One region of the Pseudonocardia phyllosphaerae genome, then DNA from elsewhere that is predicted to be linked to it. Evidence: riboswitches for the same ligand, from Rfam matches in the RefSeq annotation. Region 1 holds a riboswitch; the other holds the start of a gene.
What was found. Region 1 has a riboswitch for cobalamin ahead of metE (5-methyltetrahydropteroyltriglutamate--homocysteine S-methyltransferase). Riboswitches for the same ligand answer to the same signal wherever they lie in the genome.

Region 1 (8,501 bases):
TACTTCACGACGACCGAGACGGTGTCGGACAGGATCTGCGAGTTCAGCTCGTCGACGCCGAGCACGGCCAGCGTGCGGGCCCAGTCGATCGTCTCCGAGATCGACGGCGACTTGCGCAGCTCCAGCTCGCGCAGCCCGCGCACCACGGTGACGAGCTCCTCGGCCAGCTGGTCGGACAGCCCGGTCTTCTTCGACCGCACGATCTCCAGCTCGCGCTGGGCGGAGGGGTAGTCGAGGAACAGGTGCAGGCAGCGGCGCTTCAGGGCGGCGGCCAGGTCACGGGTGTTGTTCGAGGTCAGCAGCACGTAGGGGCGGTGCTTGGCGGTGAACGTCCCGACCTCGGGCACCGAGATCTGGTACTCGCCGAGAGTCTCCAGCAGCACGGCCTCGAGGGCCTCGTCGGCGCGGTCGACCTCGTCGATCAGCAGCACGCACGGCTCGTCGGAACGGATCGCCTCGAGCAGCGGGCGCGGGGCGAGGAACCGCTCGGAGAAGAAGACGCTCTCCTGCGACCCGACGCGCTCGACGGCCGACGCGAGGTCGGGTGCGTCCTCGACGACCTGCCCGATCTTCTCGCGCAGGATCTGGGTGTACATGAGCTGCTTGCCGTAGTCCCACTCGTAGAGAGCCTTGGTCTCGTCCTGGCCCTCGTAGCACTGCAGGCGCAGCAGCCTGCGCCCCGTGGCAACGGCGAGCATCTTGGCCAGCTCGGTCTTGCCGACGCCGGCGGGTCCCTCCAGCAGCAGCGGCTTGTCGAGCCGGGTCAGCAGGAACACCGTCGTCGCCAGCCGGGTGTCGGCGATGTAGCCGTGCTCGCGCAGGGCCTCGACCACCTGGTCGACGGACTCGAACGGGCCGGACGTGGCGACCGCGTCGGCGACCTCGCCGGGGTCGGGGGAAGAGGAGGGAACGACAGCCTCGGACACGCGTGATTCTCCTTCGCAGCCGCACCGTCGGTGGTGCGGCGGGCCGTACCGCAACCGGCGGGCCCACCCGTGGCGCGAGTATGCGCCGGTTCGGGTGGGCCCGCCGGTGTGCGGACTCCGCGGACTCGCCGGACGATCAGGTCAGCAGGTCGTCCAGGTCACCGTTGATGGAGTGGTCGACGACCGGGCGGACGGTCTCGAAGGTGCACTCCTTGATGTTGCCGGGGGTGCACGCGTCGCCCAGGACGTGGTTGGTGATCTTGTCGACGTCGGCGGCGTCCCCGACGATCGTGCCGTGCTCCTCGTAGAACTTGGTCGGGCCCTCGCCCAGCCGGTTCTTCGAGTACGTGTCCTTCTTGACGTCGGTGAACTTCTCCGGGATGCCCACGTCGCGCAGCAGCCGGATCGACGCGGCCAGCGCGGCGTCCGCGGCCTGCGGCTTGGTCATGCCGCGGGTGTCGACGCCCATCGCCTCGGCGATGTCGGCGAAGCGCTCGTAGGCGACCGGCATGTTGAACGCCCACACGCGCGGCAGCGCGATGGCGTTGTTCAGGCCGTGGTGGGTGTCGTAGAACGCCGACACCGCGTGGCTGATCGAGTGGATGATGCCCAGGCCACCGGAGTTGAACGCCTGCGCGGCGATGTACTGCGCGTACATCATGCCCTCGCGGCCGGGGAGGTCCTGGCCGTTCCAGACGGCCTGACGCAGGTGGGCCGCGGTCAGCTTGATCGCGTGCAGCGCGTTGCCCAGCGACGGCTGGAAGTTCAGCCGCGAGGTGTAGGGCTCCGAGGCGTGTGCGAGCACGTCGAACCCGCACTGGGCGGTGTAGTCGACCGGGCAGTCGTAGTAGAGGACCGGGTCGTCGATCGCGAGGCTGGTGACCGAGGCGTCGTCGAACGCGACGTACTTGTGCGGGTTGTCCGGGTCGGTCGTGGTGTCGGTGATCACGTACGCCCACGAGGTCTCCGAACCGGTGCCCGCCGTGGTGGAGACCGCGATGTGCGGCGGGTTCGCCGGGTTCTCGGACTTGTTGAAGCCCTCGAACTCGTTGACGTTGCGGCCGTCGTGGGCCACCGAGATCCGCGCGCCCTTGCAGGCGTCGTGCGAGGAACCGCCGCCGATCGAGACGAACGAGTCGCACTTGTTCTGCTGGTAGAGGCCCACAGCGTCCATGACGTTGTAGTCCTTGGGGTTCGACTCGACCTGGTCGTACAGCACGACCTCGAGGCCGTGGTACTTCATCGACTCGACGATCTTGTGGACGATGTCGGTGCCGCGCAGGCCCGACGTCATCACCAGGGTCTTCTTGAAGCCCAGGTTGAGCGCCTCCGGGCCGATCATCTCGTGCGCACCGGGACCCATGAGTGCCCGGGGGAACGGATGGAACTCCTTGATGGGGAACGGCTTGAGCAGCTCGTCTACCTGCATGTCAGCCCTTTCTGAGGCAGGCGGATGGGTCGGTTCCGGACGGTAGAACCGGTGTGGCCACGAGCACAGGGGTGATCGGGATTACCCGTCGGCTGCCCAGGCAGGAAACCCCTCCGAACAGAGGGGGACAGGGTGAGGTCGCCCTCGGACCGCGGAGCGGCAGGGCGTTGTGTTGCAAGTCTATGGCAACAAACAACGAACAGCAATACTTCACATGGACCCGGGCGCGCGGCGTCGTCTACTGTCGGTTCCGCCGACGGTTCGCGGCGCACCCCTCGGGGCGCGCCGCGAGGCAAGAGGGAACCCGGTGTGAGTCCGGGACTGCCCCGCAGCGGTGAGTGGGAACGACCGCCGTCATACGAGCACTGGGAGCACGAGCTCCTGGGAAGCGACGGCCAGTAGGTCGGGTGCGACGCACCCGGTGCCCACGAGTCCGAATACCTGCCGTCGGTGCGCACGCCGGCCGGCGTGCGCGGATCCGCGGCCTCGCGGGAGGGCGGACGGACGAGCGGGCGCGACCCGGCACCGGTGTGTCTCCGGTGCGGTCGCGGGCTCGCGCGTGCTGTCACGCCCTCTGCACGGTGCCGCGGTCCACCACCGGACTCGCGAGGAGAGAGGGCCGTGACCACTGTGAACGCACAGACCGCCCCCGGCACCGTGCTGGGGTACCCGAGGATCGGGCCGTTCCGTGAGCTCAAGCGCGCCACCGAGGCGTTCTGGGCCGGACGCAGCGACGCCACGGCGCTGCGGGAGACCGCGGCTCGCCTGCGCCGGGACACCTGGACCGGGCTGCGCGACGCGGGCCTCGGGCAGGTGCCGGGTAACACGTTCTCGTTCTACGACCACGTGCTCGACACCGCGCTCGCCGTCGGTGCCGTGCCGAAGCGCTTCGCCGGCATCACCGACCCGCTGGAGCGGCTGTTCGCGATGGCCCGCGGGCGCGAGGGCGCCCCGGCCTGCGAGATGACCAAGTGGTTCGACACGAACTACCACTACCTGGTGCCCGAGCTGGGCCCGGACACCCGGCTCGCGCCGACCGACCGCAAGGCGCTGGAGGAGTTCAAGGAGGCGCTGCGCGTCGGCGTCACCACCCGTCCGGTGCTGGTCGGCCCGGTGACGTTCCTGCTGCTGTCCAAGCCTGCCGAGGACGCGCCGGAGGGCTTCACCCCGCTCGACCTGCTCGGCCCGCTGGTCGAGGTCTACCGCGACCTGCTCGCCGAGCTGGCCGAGGCCGGCGTCGACTGGGTGCAGCTCGACGAGCCCGCGTTCGCCGCCGACCGGACGCCGGAGGAGATCGCCGCGCTGCGCAAGGCCTACGACCGGCTCGCCTCCGCGCAGAGCCGCCCGAAGATCCTGGTCGCGAACTACTTCGGCGAGCTGGGCCCGGCGCTGCCGGTGCTGGCGCGGACCGGTGTCGAGGGCATCGCGCTCGACCTGGTCGCGGGCCGCTCGGACCTCGACGGCATCGAGGGCGTCGAGGGGCTGGACCGCAAGCTGCTGCTGGCCGGCGTCGTCGACGGGCGCAACGTCTGGCGCACCGACCTCGACGCCGCGCTGGAGACCGCGCAGCGGCTGCAGGGCGTCGCCGGGCGGGTGGAGGTCTCGACCTCCTGCTCGCTGCTGCACGTGCCCTACGACCTGTCGGTCGAGACGAACCTGCCCGCCGACGTCGTCGACATGCTGGCGTTCGCACGCCAGAAGGTCGACGAGGTCGTACTCCTGGGCCGCGCGCTGGCCGAGGGCCGCGACGCCGTCGCCGAGGAGCTCGACGCCGCCCGGGCGACCCGCGAGCGGGTCGCGGCGGCCAGCCGTCGCAAGGAGGAGGTGCGGTCCAGGCTCGCCGAGCTGGGCCCGGACCACTACCACCGCAGCGCGGGCGACATCCGGGCCAAGGTCCAGCGCGAGGCGCTCGGCCTGCCGGAGGTCCCGACGACGACCATCGGCTCGTTCCCGCAGACCGGCGCCATCCGCAAGGACCGGGCCGCGCACCGCAAGGGCGAGATCACCGAGGCCGAGTACGACGAGCGCATGCGCCAGGAGATCGTCCGGGTCCTGAAGCTGCAGGAGGACATCGGCCTGGACGTGCTGGTGCACGGCGAGCCCGAGCGCAACGACATGGTCCAGTACTTCGCGGAGAACCTCGACGGGTTCGCGACGACCGAGCTGGGCTGGGTGCAGTCCTACGGCTCGCGCTGCGTGCGCCCGCCGATCCTGCACTCCGACGTCACGCGGCCGAGCCCGATCACCGTGGACTGGGCGACGTTCGCGCAGTCGCAGTCGGGCAAGCACGTCAAGGGCATGCTGACCGGCCCGGTGACCATCCTGGCCTGGTCGTTCGTGCGCGACGACCAGCCGCTGGCCGACACCGCGCGGCAGGTCGGCCTGGCCCTGCGCGGCGAGGTCGAGGACCTGGAGGCCGCCGGGATCACGATCATCCAGATCGACGAGCCCGCCCTGCGCGAGCTGCTGCCGCTGCACGAGCGCGATCGTGCCGCCTACATCGACTGGGCGGTCGACTCGTTCCGGATGTGCGCCGGTGACGTCGCGGACTCCACCCAGATCCACACCCACCTCTGCTACTCCGAGTTCGGCGAGGTCGTCGGCGCGATCGACGGGCTGGACGCCGACGTGACCACCGTCGAGGCGGCGCGGTCGAGGATGGAGGTGCTCGGCGAGCTGGGCCCGGGGGTTCCGCGGGGTCTCGGCCCGGGGATCTACGACGTCCACTCGCCCGAGGTGCCCGGGGAGGGCGAGCTCGAGGACCAGCTGCGCGCAGCGCTGGCCTTCATCGGCCCGGACCGGCTGTGGGCCAACCCCGACTGCGGGCTGAAGACGCGTGGTGAGCCGGAGACGGTCGCCGCGCTGGAGAACCTGGTCGCCGCGGCCCGCACGGTGCGGGACGAGGTGTCCGCCACGACCACCGGCTGAGCCGGTGTGCTTCCGCGGCGCCGGTCTCTTCCGGCCGTCGAGGCCGGTGCCGCGGGGGCTTGGTCACGGGCTGTTGTCTGTTCATGTGGGCAGATGTCACCGTAAGGCGTGATCGCACGGTTCGGAGTCGTCCTGGTGGCGGCCGTTCTCCTGCTGGCCGGATGTGGATCGAGCGGTGCGGGCGGTGGGGCGCCGGACCCCGCGGCGCCGCTGACGGTGGCGCTGCAGTTCCCGCCCCGCGCCGACTACGCCTTCGACGCCGACGACGGCGCCCGCCTGGCGACCCTCGGCGTCGCCGAGACCCTCACCACCGTCGACGACGCCGCCCGGCCGGCGCCGATGCTCGCCACGTCCTGGCAGCAGCAGGGCAACACCTGGCGGTTCACGCTGCGCCCCGGTGTGACCTTCCACGACGGCACCCCGCTCACCCCACAGGCCGTGGTCACCGCGCTGAGCTACGTCGCGGGTGTCTCCGCGCCGCCGCGGTCGGTGCGCGGCATCGGTTTCCGGGTCGCCGCCGACGGGCCGGACGCCGTGAAGATCACGACCAGGGCCCCGGACCCGGTCATGCCGCTGCGGATGTCGAGCGGGAACCTCGGCATCCTCGCCCCGTCCGCCTATGCAGGCGGGGGCGCGCCGAAGGTGCTCCGCACCGCGACCGGCCCGTACGTGCTCGACTCCACGCAGGGCACGGCGTCGGCCGAGCTCGTCCGGAACGAGAGCTACTGGGGGCCGAAGGCGGGCGCGGCCCGGGTCACCGTCCGCTACGTCGAGGACCCGCAGGCCCGCGCACTCGCGATCCAGTCCGGTGACGTGCAGTTCGCCGAGGGTGTCCCGCAGGCCCAGCTCGACCAGGTCCGCTCGGCCGGGGCCCAGGTCGTCGAGTACCCGAACGCGCGGACGGTCCCGTTGCAGCTCAACGAGTCCGCGAAACCGTTCGACGACATCCGGGTCCGGCAGGCGGTCACCGCCGCGATCGACCGCCCGGTGCTGGCGAACCAGGTGCTCGCCGGTGGCGCCGCACCGGCGTCGGACCTGTTCGGGTCCGCCGTGCCGTGGGGCGCGACGACCCCGCCGCCAGGTGCCGACGTCGAGCGCGCGAAGCAGCTGCTCGCCGAGGCCGGCTACGGCCCGCAGAACCCGCTGACCGTGCGGCTGTGGACGTTCCCGAACCGCCCGGAGCTGCCGACGCTGGCCAACGCGGTCCAGGCGATGCTCGGCGCCGCCGGAGTGAAGGTCGAGGTCACCGTCGGCAACTACGAGGCGCAGGAGCCCGAGGTCCTGGCCGGGCGTTACGACATGTTCCTCAACTCGCGCAGCTACCTGTCCGACTTCCCGGACGCGGCCAGCACGCTGAGCTCGGACTACACCTGCGGCGGCAGCTACGCGATCGACCAGTACTGCAGCCGGGAGTACGACGCGTTGATCAAGAAGCTGGACGGCACGGTCGACCCGGCGCAGCGGCAGCGGATGTTCACCGAGGCGGCGGACCTGCTCACCCGAGACGCCGTCGGCGTGATGCTGGTGCACCCGCGCAACACCGCGGTGCTGCGCGGTGCCACCGGGTTCGTCCCGGACCCGCTGCAGGTCAAGCCGATCCTGCCGCAGCTGACCCCGGTGCGCTGAGCCGGTGGCGGGCCTCGTGGCGCGCCGGCTGCTGCCGGTGCCGCTGGTGCTGCTGCTCGCCTCCGTGCCGGTGTTCGCGCTGCCCCGCCTCGTCGGCGTCGACCCGGCGCGGGCGGTGCTGCGCGCCCGGATCGCCGAGGCGGTGCCGGACCCGGTGACCGAGGCCCGCATCCGCGCCGACTACGGCCTGGACCGGCCGTGGGCCGAGCAGTACCTGCGCTGGCTGGGCGCGCTGCTGCGCGGCGACCTCGGCTACGGCTACCTCTCCCGCACCCCGGTCGCCGAACAGGTCGGCGACGCCGCGGCGGTGTCCGGGCTGCTCACGGTGCTCGCGCTGGCGCTCGCCGCGGCCGTCGGCGTCCCGGCCGGGGTGTACGCGGCGCGGCGACCGGACGGTCCGCTGGACCGGGTGCTGACGGCAGGAACCGTCGGCGGGGTCGCGGTGCCGGAGTTCGTGCTGGCCCCGTGCCTGGTGCTGCTGTTCGCCGTCGAGCTCGGGGTGCTGCCTGCGATCGGCTGGGGCGACGCCCGGCACGTCGTGCTGCCGGTGCTGACCCTGGCCGCGTACCCGTCGGCGCTGGCCGCGCAGCTGGTGCGGGCGGAGACCGCCGCGGTGCTCGGGCGCCCGCACGTCGCCGTCGCCCGGTCGAAGGGGATCGGCGCGCACGCCGTGCTGTGGCGGCACGGCGCTCGGCTCGCGACGACGTCGGTGACCGCGCTGGCCGGGCTCTTCGTGGCCGGGCTGCTGGGTGGCTCGGTCGTGGTCGAGGTGGTGTTCGGGATCCCCGGGCTGGGGCGGCTGCTGCACGCCTCGGTGCTGGCCCAGGACCTGCCGGTGCTGCAGGCCGGGACGATGCTCGTCGTCGCCGTGGCGGTGACGGCCGGGGTGCTCGTCGAGCTGGCGGCGCTGGCCGCCGATCCGGTGCTGCGGTCCGGGCCGGGTGTCCGGTGAGTGCGACGAGTCCGGTGAACGCGACGGCGACGGCGCGGCGCCCCCGCCGGCGGGTTCCGGTCGCCGTCACCGCGGTGGTGTTGCCGGTGCTGCTGCTCGGGCCGCTCCTGCTGCCCGACCCGGACGCCGTCGACTTCGGCGCGCTGCTCGCCGGGCCGTCGGCGGCGCACCCGCTGGGCACCGACCAGCTCGGCCGGGACCTGCTCGCCCGGCTGGTCGACGGCGGGCGGCTGACGATCGGGCTGAGCGCGGTGACCGTGCTGCTCACCGGGCTGTTCGGCGTGCTGGTCGGGCTGGTGGCGGCCGCCGCGGGCGCTGCCGGACGGGTGGTGATGCGGTTCGTCGACGTCCTCGCCGCGCTGCCGGTGGTGCTGTTCGGGCTGCTCACCGCGGTCGCGCTCGGCCCGGGGGTGCTGTCGCTGGTACTGGCGGTCGGGTTGATCGGGTGGACGCCGTTCGCCCGGCAGGCCTACGCGCTGGCGGTCACCGAGTCGGTCCGTGACTACGTCGGCGCGGCCGTCGCGCTCGGTGCGGGGCCGGTGCGGGTGCTGGCGCTGCACGTGGGGCGCAACGTGGTCCCGCCGCTGCTCGCGCACGCCGCGGTGCGTTTCGCCGGGACGCTGCTGACGGTGTCCGGGCT
Region 2 (8,501 bases), on a different contig from region 1:
TGCACGCCGAGTGCGGCGGGCTGCTGTACCTGTGCCGCGACCTCGACGGCGTCGACATGTGCGGGGTGCTCGACGCGTCGGCCGGGATGACCCCGAGGCTCACCCTCGGCTACCGCGACGCCGTCGCCGTCTCGCCGTCGCCGCTGTTTCCGGCCGGGGCGCGGGCGTCGGCGCACGAGTTCCACCGCTGCGCTGTCACCCCGCGCGCCGGCACGACCCCGGCCTGGGCGTGGCGCGGCGGGGAACCGGAGGGCTACGCCGGCGGCGGGGTGCACGCGTCGTTCCTGCACACCCACCCGGCCGGGGTCCCCGACGCGGTCGCGCGGTTCGTCGCGGCGGCCCGCACCGCACCGTGATCACCGGTTGCGGAGCGGACGCACCGCAGGCCGCGGGTTCCGCTCCACAACCGGTGATCACGGGTGGGGGAGCGCTCGTCGTCGGGATCGGGCTGCGGCCGGGGACCCCGGAGGCCGCGGTGCGGGAGCTGCTGCACCGGGTCGCCACCGAGCACGGGCTGGAGCTGGACACGGCGGTCGTCGCCACCCTGGGCCGGCGTGCGGACGAGCCGGGGCTGCGGGCCGCCGTCGCACCGCGTGCCCCGGTCGGGTACCCGGCCGAGGCACTCGCCGCGGTGCCGGTCCCGAGCCCGGACGGGCGGGTCGGCGCGGCCGTCGGCACCGCGTCGGTCGCCGAGGCAGCGGCGCTGCTCACCGCCGGACCCGGTGCGACGCTGCTGGTCCCCAAGACCCGCGGCGACGGTGTCACGGTCGCCGTCGCGCGGGCCCGCCGCTGATCACCGCCGATGTGGGATCGGCCTCGCGCCCTCACCGCACGCATGCACCGACCGTTATCCTCGTCCGTCAGTCGTCGCGCGGGACCCGGTACGCACCGGATGGCCCGCCGCCACGACCGTGCCCGCGCGTGTGGCCGGGGCGGTCGCAGCAACCGAAGCCACCGCCGGGTGCGGACTCCCCGGGAGAGGAATGTCGTTGAGCGCGCAGCACGAGCAGTACCTCGTCGGTCTCGACCTGGCCGGACGACGCGTGGTCGTCGTCGGCGGCGGGCAGGTCGCCCAGCGCCGCGTCACCCGGCTCATCGCCGCGGGCGCGCACGTCGAGGTCGTCTCGCCCGAGGTCACCCCGGCCGTCGAGGGCATGGTGTCGGCCGGTGAGATCAGCTGGACCCACCGCGGCTGGGCCGACGGCGACCTCGACGGCGCCTGGTACGCCATGGCCGCCACCGACGACCCGGCCGTCAACGCCGCCGTCCTCGACGAGGCCGAGCGCCGCCGGGTGTTCTGCGTCCGCGCCGACGACGCCGCGCACGGCACCGCCGTCACCCCCGCCACCGGCGAGCACGACGGCCTGACCGTCGGCGTCCTCGCGCACGGCGCGCACCGCCGGTCCGCGGCCGTGCGGACCGCGCTGCTCGAGGCGCTCGCGTCGGGGGTCGTCGACGAGAAGGCCGAGGTCCCGCAGGCCGGTGTCGCCCTGGTCGGCGGCGGGCCGGGCGACCCGGAGCTGATCACCGTGCGCGGGCGGCGGCTGCTCTCGCGTGCCCAGGTCGTCGTCACCGATCGGCTCGGGCCGCGCGACCTGATGGACGAGCTCGGCAACGACGTCGAGGTCATCGACGCCTCCAAGATCCCCTACGGCCGTGCGATGGCCCAGGAGAAGATCAACGAGCTGCTGATCGAGCACGCGCAGGCCGGGAAGTTCGTCGTCCGGCTCAAGGGCGGCGACCCGTTCGTCTACGGCCGCGGTTTCGAGGAGGTCCAGGCCTGCGCCGCCGCCGGGGTGCCGGTGACCGTCGTCCCCGGGATCACCAGCGCGTTCGCCGCACCCGCCGTCGCCGGGGTGCCGGTCAGCCACCGCGGGGTGGCGCACGAGATCGTCGTCGTCTCCGGGCACGTCGCCCCGGACGACCCGCGCAGCCTCACCGACTGGACCGCGCTGGGCCGGATGACCGGCACCATCGTGCTCATGATGGCCGTCGAGCGGCTGGGCCGGTTCGCCGAGACCCTCATCGCGAACGGCCGCGACCCGGAGACCCCGGTGCTGATCGTGCAGGACGGCACGACCCGGATCGAGCGCAGCGTGCGCACCACGCTCGCCGAGGCCGAGCGCGATGCGAAGGCGCACGAGGTCAGCCCGCCGGCGATCGTCGTCGTCGGGCCGGTGGCGGGCCTGGAGGCGCCGGTCGGGGAGTGACCCCGGTCATGGATTGCACACTGCAAGTTTGCAGTGTGCAATCGTCGCGGCATGTCCGACGAGACCGACCAGCTCGTCGACGCCGTCATGACCGCCAGCCGCGCCATGCTCGCGGTGGTCGCCCGGTCCCTGGCTGCCGTCGACGACGACGTCACCCTCCCGCAGTACCGCGCGCTGGTCGTCCTGGCCCAGCACGGCAGCCGCCGCCCCGCCGACCTGGCCGTGGCGCTCTCGGTCGGCCCGTCGACCGCGACCCGGATGTGCGACCGGCTCGTCGCGCGCGGGCTCGCCGAGCGGACCCGCGACGGCGGTGACCGCCGCGAGGTCGTCGTCGCGCTCAGCCCGCAGGGCCGGGAGCTGGTGCTCCAGGTGACCCGCCTGCGCCGCGCGGAGCTGCGCCGGCTGCTGGAGATGCTCCCCGCCGCGGACCGGGTCGCGGTCCGGGACGGGCTGCGCACCTTCGCCGGCGCGGCCGGGGAGGTCCCGGAGACCGACTGGGCCGTCGCGCCCCTGCCGGAGACGGCGTCGGAGCCGGACCCGGAGCCGGAGACAGCGTCGGACACAGAGCCGGGGACAGCGCCGTGAGCGCCGGGGTGCTCTCGCCGCGCACGCTGCACCGCACGCTCGTCGCCACCCGGCCCGGGCTGGTCGGTCTCGCCGTGATCATCGGAGTCGGCGCCGGGATCGGGTCGGTGCTGTTCCACGAGCTGATCCTCGGCGTGACGTGGCTGGTCACCGGCCGGGAGGACTTCTCCGACGCCGGCCGCGTCGCCTCGACCCACCTGCCCGCGCTCGGCTACTGGTTCCTGCTGATCGCCCCGGTACTCGGCGGGCTGGTCTACGGGCCGCTGGTGCAGTGGTTCGCCCCGGAGGCCCGCGGGCACGGCGTCCCGGAGGTGATGGTCGCCGTCGCGCGGCGGGGCGGCCGGATCCCGGCGACGGTCGCCGCGGTCAAGGCGCTGGCCTCGGGGATCTGCATCGGCACCGGCGGCTCGGTCGGCCGGGAGGGGCCGATCGTGCAGATCGGGTCGGCGCTCGGCTCGGCGATCGGGCAATGGCTGCGGGTCCCCGCGACCCGGCTGGTGCTGATGGTGGCCTGCGGCGCGGCCGGCGGAATCTCCGCGACGTTCGACGCGCCGATCTCCGGCGTCGTGTTCGGGCTGGAGCTGATCCTGCGGTCGTTCTCCGCCGAGGCGTTCGGCGTGCTGGTGCTGAGCTCGGTGACGGCGAACGTCGTCGCCACCGTGATCGCCGGCAAACACTCGATCCTGACGCTGCCGCACTTCGAGCTGGGCAGCCCGGTGCAGCTGCCGCTCTACGCGCTGCTCGGCCTGCTCGCCGGGCTGCTGGGCTGGGCGTTCGCCCGGATCCTCTACGCGATCGAGGACGCCTGCGACGCCGTGTGGCGCGGCCCGGAGTGGCTGCGCCCGGCCGTCGGCGGGCTGGTGCTCGGTGCGCTGCTGCTCGGGCTGCCGGAGATGTACGGCGTCGGCTACCCGGTGCTGCAGAATGCGATCGAGGGCCGCTACGTCCTCGGGTTCCTGCTGCTGCTGGTGCTCGGCAAGATCCTCGCCTCCAGCCTGACGATCGGCATCGGCGGCTCGGGAGGGGTGTTCGCGCCGTCGCTGTTCGTCGGTGGGACCGCCGGAACCGCGTTCGGCGTGGCGATGGACGCCCTGTTCCCGGCGCTGCACCTCGACCCCGGTGCGTTCGGGCTCGTCGGGATGGCCGCGGTGTTCGCCGGCGCCGCGCACGCCCCGATCACCGCGGTGCTGATCGTGTTCGAGCTGACCGGCGACTACGCGCTGATCCTGCCGCTGATGGCCGCCGTCGTGCTCTCCACCGGGATCAGCCACCTGGTGTCGCGGGAGAACATCTACACGCTCAAGCTGCTGCGCCGCGGCGTCGACATCGGCGCCGACACCGCCGTCGACGAGGCACTGCGGTGGGTGACGGTGCGGGAGGTGATGCGCCCGGCGACGGCCGGGGAGATCGCAGGCGACACCGGAGCCACCGGATCCGTGGACCCGGGAACCCCGGTGCACGACGTGCTCGCCACCCTGGCCGAACACCGGGGTGCGAGCCTGGCGGTGCGCGACGGCGCAGACGGCACAGACGGCACAGACGGCCCGCTGCTCGGGACGATCGCCGAGCACGACGTCCTCGACCACCTGCGGGGTGCGGCGCCCGCCGCCCTTGCCTGATGGGCTGTGTCGCCCGTGGCCCGACCGGATGTGGCGGTCGTCGTCGCCGGTTGACCCTCACCCGGGCGCGTGATGGGCTCGTCCGCGACGACGGAGATCAGGAAGCCGGTGCGAGTCCGGCGCGGTCCCGCCACTGTCACCGGGGAGCGCCTCCCCACCGCAGGCCACGGTCGCCGGACCGGAAGGCCGGGGAGGCGCGCGGATCCGGGAGCCAGGACACTGAGCCGTCGTCGCACGAATCCCATGCCGGGGGCGAGGACCCCCGAGGAGGAACCGCGATGACGACCGACCTTCTGGTGCTCGGCACCGGACCCGGCCCCGGCACACCCGGGGCCGCCGACCTGCTCGCCGACGCCGACCTGGTGTTCGCCTTCCCGCCCGGACCCGCCGCGGACCCCGAGTCGGTGGCCCTGTTCTACGCCGAGGCGTGGCGGGTGGAGACCGTCTCACCGCGCGCCGCGGTCACCCGGATCGCGACCTGGGCCGCGGAACGTGCGGGACGCACCGCCGTCCTGCTCGTCGCCGGGGACCCCGCCGACGACGTCGCCCTGCGCGCCGTGCTCGACGGGCTCGGCGCCGTCGCCGGGGGCGTGGCCGTGCGGGTGTGCGCCGAGGAGCGCGTCGCGCCGCCGTTCCGGAGCACGCTGCCGGGCTGAGCGCCGGTGCGTGCGTCGCCGATCCTGTGCGTCGCCGTCACACCGGGCCGGTCGACCGGCCCGCCGCCCACCCGGGACGTCACGCCGCGTCGCCGGCCCCGGGGCCGTCATGTCGCGGTGTCCTCGGGGTGCCAGCTGCGCAGCGGGTCCGCCCGGCTCAGTGCGGGGTCGGCGGCGTCGAGGGTCCGGGTGCGCCCGGGTCCGGTCGCGGCCGTCTCGAACCGGACGGTGACCCGGCCGTGCCCGGCGCCCTGCACCCAGCCGTGCCCGTACTCGGGATGCGCGACGTCGTCGCCGGCCCGCCACGGCCGCCCCGGATCGGGATCGCGGTCCGGGCGCATGCCCTCCGCCGCAGCCGTTCCCGGGCCCGCAGGGGCGGTGGGATGCGCGGTCACCGCGGTGCCGAGCACCCCGGCGCCGATCTCGGGTACGGCGCCGGTCCCGGGTGCGGGGCCGGCTTCCGTCGCGGCATCGCCCGGTCCGCCGGTGAGCGCGAGGCCGAGGCCGGGCGGCACGTCGCCTGATGACTCCGCCGCGGGCGCCGCGGCCCACCCCTGCGCCGACGGGACGGCGTCGAACAGGGCCAGCGGCGGCTCGTCACCGAACCCGGACACCGACACCCCCAGCAGCCGCACCCCGCCCTCGCCGACGGCGGTCTCCGCGAGCCGCCGCGCGACCGCGGTCAGGGTGGACAGCTCGCGGGTCGGGAACGGTGTCGTCTCCGACCGGGTGTGGGTGACGAAGTCCCCGGTCCGCGCCTTCACCGTCACCGTCCGCGCGGCACGGCCGTCGGCGACCAGGCGCCGGTGCACCGACACGCAGATCGACGCGACGGCCTCGTGCACCGCGGTCATCGCGGTCAGATCGGCGTCGAACGTCGTCTCCGCGCTGATCTGCTTGGCCGCACCGCGCGGAGCGACCGGGCGGTCGTCGATGCCGCGGGCGAGGCGGTGCAGCTCGGTCCCGACGGCGGAGCCGAGGATCCCGGCGACCTCGCGGCCGTCCATCGCGGCGAGCCGGCCGATGGTGTCGACGCCGATCTTGCGCAGCGCCTCGCCGGAGACCGGCCCGATGCCCCACAACGACCGCACCGGCAGCGGCGCGAGCACGGCCTCCTGCTCGGCATGCGCGATCACCCGCAGCCCGTCCGGCTTCGCCAGCTCGGACGCGATCTTCGCGACCTGCTTGCCGGACCCGGCCCCGACCGAGGCGGGCAGGCCCGTCCGCTCCCGGACCGCCGTGCGCAGCCGGGTGCCGAACGCCTCGACATCGGAAGGGGACGCCCCGGCCAGCGACGGCGGCTCGATGAACGCCTCGTCCACCGACACCGGCTCCAGGACCGGGGAGAACTCCGCGAGCACCCCCATGACCTGGTCGGAGATCGCCTTGTAGAGCGGGAACCGGGGCGGCAGCACCGTGGCGTGCGGGCAGCGGCGGCGGGCCTGGCCCATCGGCATCGCCGAGCGGGCGCCGAACACCCGCGCCTGGTAGCTCGCCCCGGCGACGACGCCACGCGGCCCCGCCCCGCCGACGAGCACCGGCCGGTCGGCCAGCGTCGGGCGGGTCAGCTGCTCGACGGAGGCGAAGAACGCGTCCATGTCGAGGTGCAGCACCCAGCGGAGGTCCGCGGTGCCGCTGTCGGGCCCGGTCACCGCTCCAGTGTCGCGCGGACCCCCGACAGGATCGCGGTGCCGTCGCCGATGCGGATCTCCGGTGTGACTCGCCCGGCCCCGGCGACGGCGGCGGGATGGTCGTCGAGCCCGGTGTCGACGTCGGCGACCCACCAGTCGCCGTCGACGCCGTCCCAGGCCTGCACCCGCGGACCGCTCGCGTCCGGAGCCGAGAGCGTGATCGCGTCCATCGGGCTGGACAGGCCCTCGCCGGTGGCCTTGAGCAGCGCCTCCTTGCGGGTCCAGGTGACCAGGAAGTCCGCGGGGGCGGGGACGCCGGCGGCCAGCTCGGCCCGGGACAGCACGTGCTCGGCGAGGCCGTCCAATGCGGACAGCGGGCGGTGTTGCTCGACGTCGAGCCCGACCGGTTCGTCGGACACCGCGACGCCGACGAGCTGACCGGAGTGGGTCAGCGAGAACTCCGGCCCGCCGCCGGCGACCCGGGGCTTGCCGTGCGGCTTCCCGCAGCGGCAGGTGCGGTCGAGGACCAGGGCGGCCGCGGTGGTCCGGTCGTCTGGGATTCCGTCGGCGCTGATCCGGTCGGCGCTGATCCGGTCGGCGACGACGATCCGGACCAGCGCGTGCGCGGCGAGGTAGCGGGCGCGGTCGTCGTCGCGCCGGAACGCGGCCATCCGCTCGCGCTCGTGGTCGTCGAGCAGCGCGACGAGGTCGGGCCGGGTGGCCGGATCGATCGGCTTCGCCAGGTAGACGGCGACGGAGGCGCTCACGAGTCCACCTTGTCACGGGGCCACCCACACCCCGGAACGCGCGCAGCACACCGTTTCCGTACGCAGCACATGCCGCAGCGTGTGCCACGTACGGAAACGGTGTGCTGCGCCGCGAGGGAGCGGCAGGCGACTGCACACCCCGGGGCCGGTCCGCACACCCGAAATATGGGGTGTGCGAACCGGCCCCGGGGTGTGCAGACCGGCGCAGGGGTGTGGACCGGGCCCCGGCGATCGACCGACCCCGCGACCGCTCGGGCTCCACGGCACCCGGCACCCGCGGACACCGGGCACCCGCGGACGCCCGGCCCGGTGATCGACCGGACCGGACGGTTCCCGCGTCAGCCGGTGCGACGGGCGGCGAAGTCGGACCGCACGTGGGCCGGCTTCACGTGCGGCGCAGGGCCGGACGTCCGCGGGGCCGGGGGACCGCCGTTCCCGGCGGAACCGTGACCCCGCTTCGCGGCGCGGCGCTCCGCCCGGTTGGCGGGACGGTCGTCCCCGGACGATGCGACGTCGCCCGCAGCCACGGGCCTGGCATCGGGCAGCGCCGTCCCGGACGGCCCCGCGGCGGACGACCCCGGGCCGGATGTGGCGACCCCGCCCGCTGCGGCCGCCGGGACGGTCGGCGCGACCGGGTCCGGCGAGGACAGGGATGCGGACAGGGACGAGCGTGTGTGGGTGGTGCGCATACGGGCCTCCACGAGGATCGGACACGAGATCGGATCGGCAGGAGCCGGTGACGTGCGGAGACCCGGAACGGGCGGGAAACGCGAACAGCCTGGTTCCGGGCCCGGGAGACGTCACGGGCCGGGGGACGAGCGGCGCGGACGAGGCCGCGACCGGGACGCGGGACGATGCCCGCGTCGTGCTCAGAGGAACCGGATCAGCATGGCGGCGACGGTAGAGCGCCCCGCGGATCAGCCGCCACCGAATTATCGTGATCGCCGATGACGGACACGGATCTGCTGGTGGTCGGCGGTGGCATCGCCGGGATCTCGACGGCGTACGGGCTGGCCGCGCACGCCCGCGTCGT

Region 2: another riboswitch for cobalamin. It lies ahead of ACLE50_RS07435 (hypothetical protein); the one in region 1 lies ahead of metE (5-methyltetrahydropteroyltriglutamate--homocysteine S-methyltransferase).

What each region holds. Positions count from the first base shown of each region.
Region 1 covers NZ_JBKGXS010000001.1:423,331-431,831, forward strand. Annotated here, with positions in the region: gene ACLE50_RS02035 (AAA family ATPase) at 1-926, opposite strand, end outside; gene mdo (NDMA-dependent methanol dehydrogenase) at 1,063-2,355, opposite strand; cobalamin riboswitch at 2,596-2,818, shown strand; gene metE (5-methyltetrahydropteroyltriglutamate--homocysteine S-methyltransferase) at 2,977-5,283, shown strand; gene ACLE50_RS02050 (ABC transporter substrate-binding protein) at 5,419-6,909, shown strand; gene ACLE50_RS02055 (ABC transporter permease) at 6,914-7,861, shown strand; gene ACLE50_RS02060 (ABC transporter permease) at 7,858-8,501, shown strand, end outside.
Region 2 covers NZ_JBKGXS010000002.1:449,878-458,378, reverse strand. Annotated here, with positions in the region: gene ACLE50_RS07460 (cobyrinate a,c-diamide synthase) at 1-356, shown strand, start outside; gene ACLE50_RS07455 (cobalamin biosynthesis protein) at 410-793, shown strand; gene cobA (uroporphyrinogen-III C-methyltransferase) at 984-2,210, shown strand; gene ACLE50_RS07445 (MarR family transcriptional regulator) at 2,262-2,795, shown strand; gene ACLE50_RS07440 (chloride channel protein) at 2,792-4,414, shown strand; cobalamin riboswitch at 4,472-4,657, shown strand; gene ACLE50_RS07435 (hypothetical protein) at 4,693-5,070, shown strand; gene ACLE50_RS07430 (DNA polymerase IV) at 5,178-6,722, opposite strand; gene ACLE50_RS07425 (4'-phosphopantetheinyl transferase family protein) at 6,719-7,468, opposite strand; gene ACLE50_RS07420 (NAD(P)/FAD-dependent oxidoreductase) at 8,416-8,501, shown strand, end outside.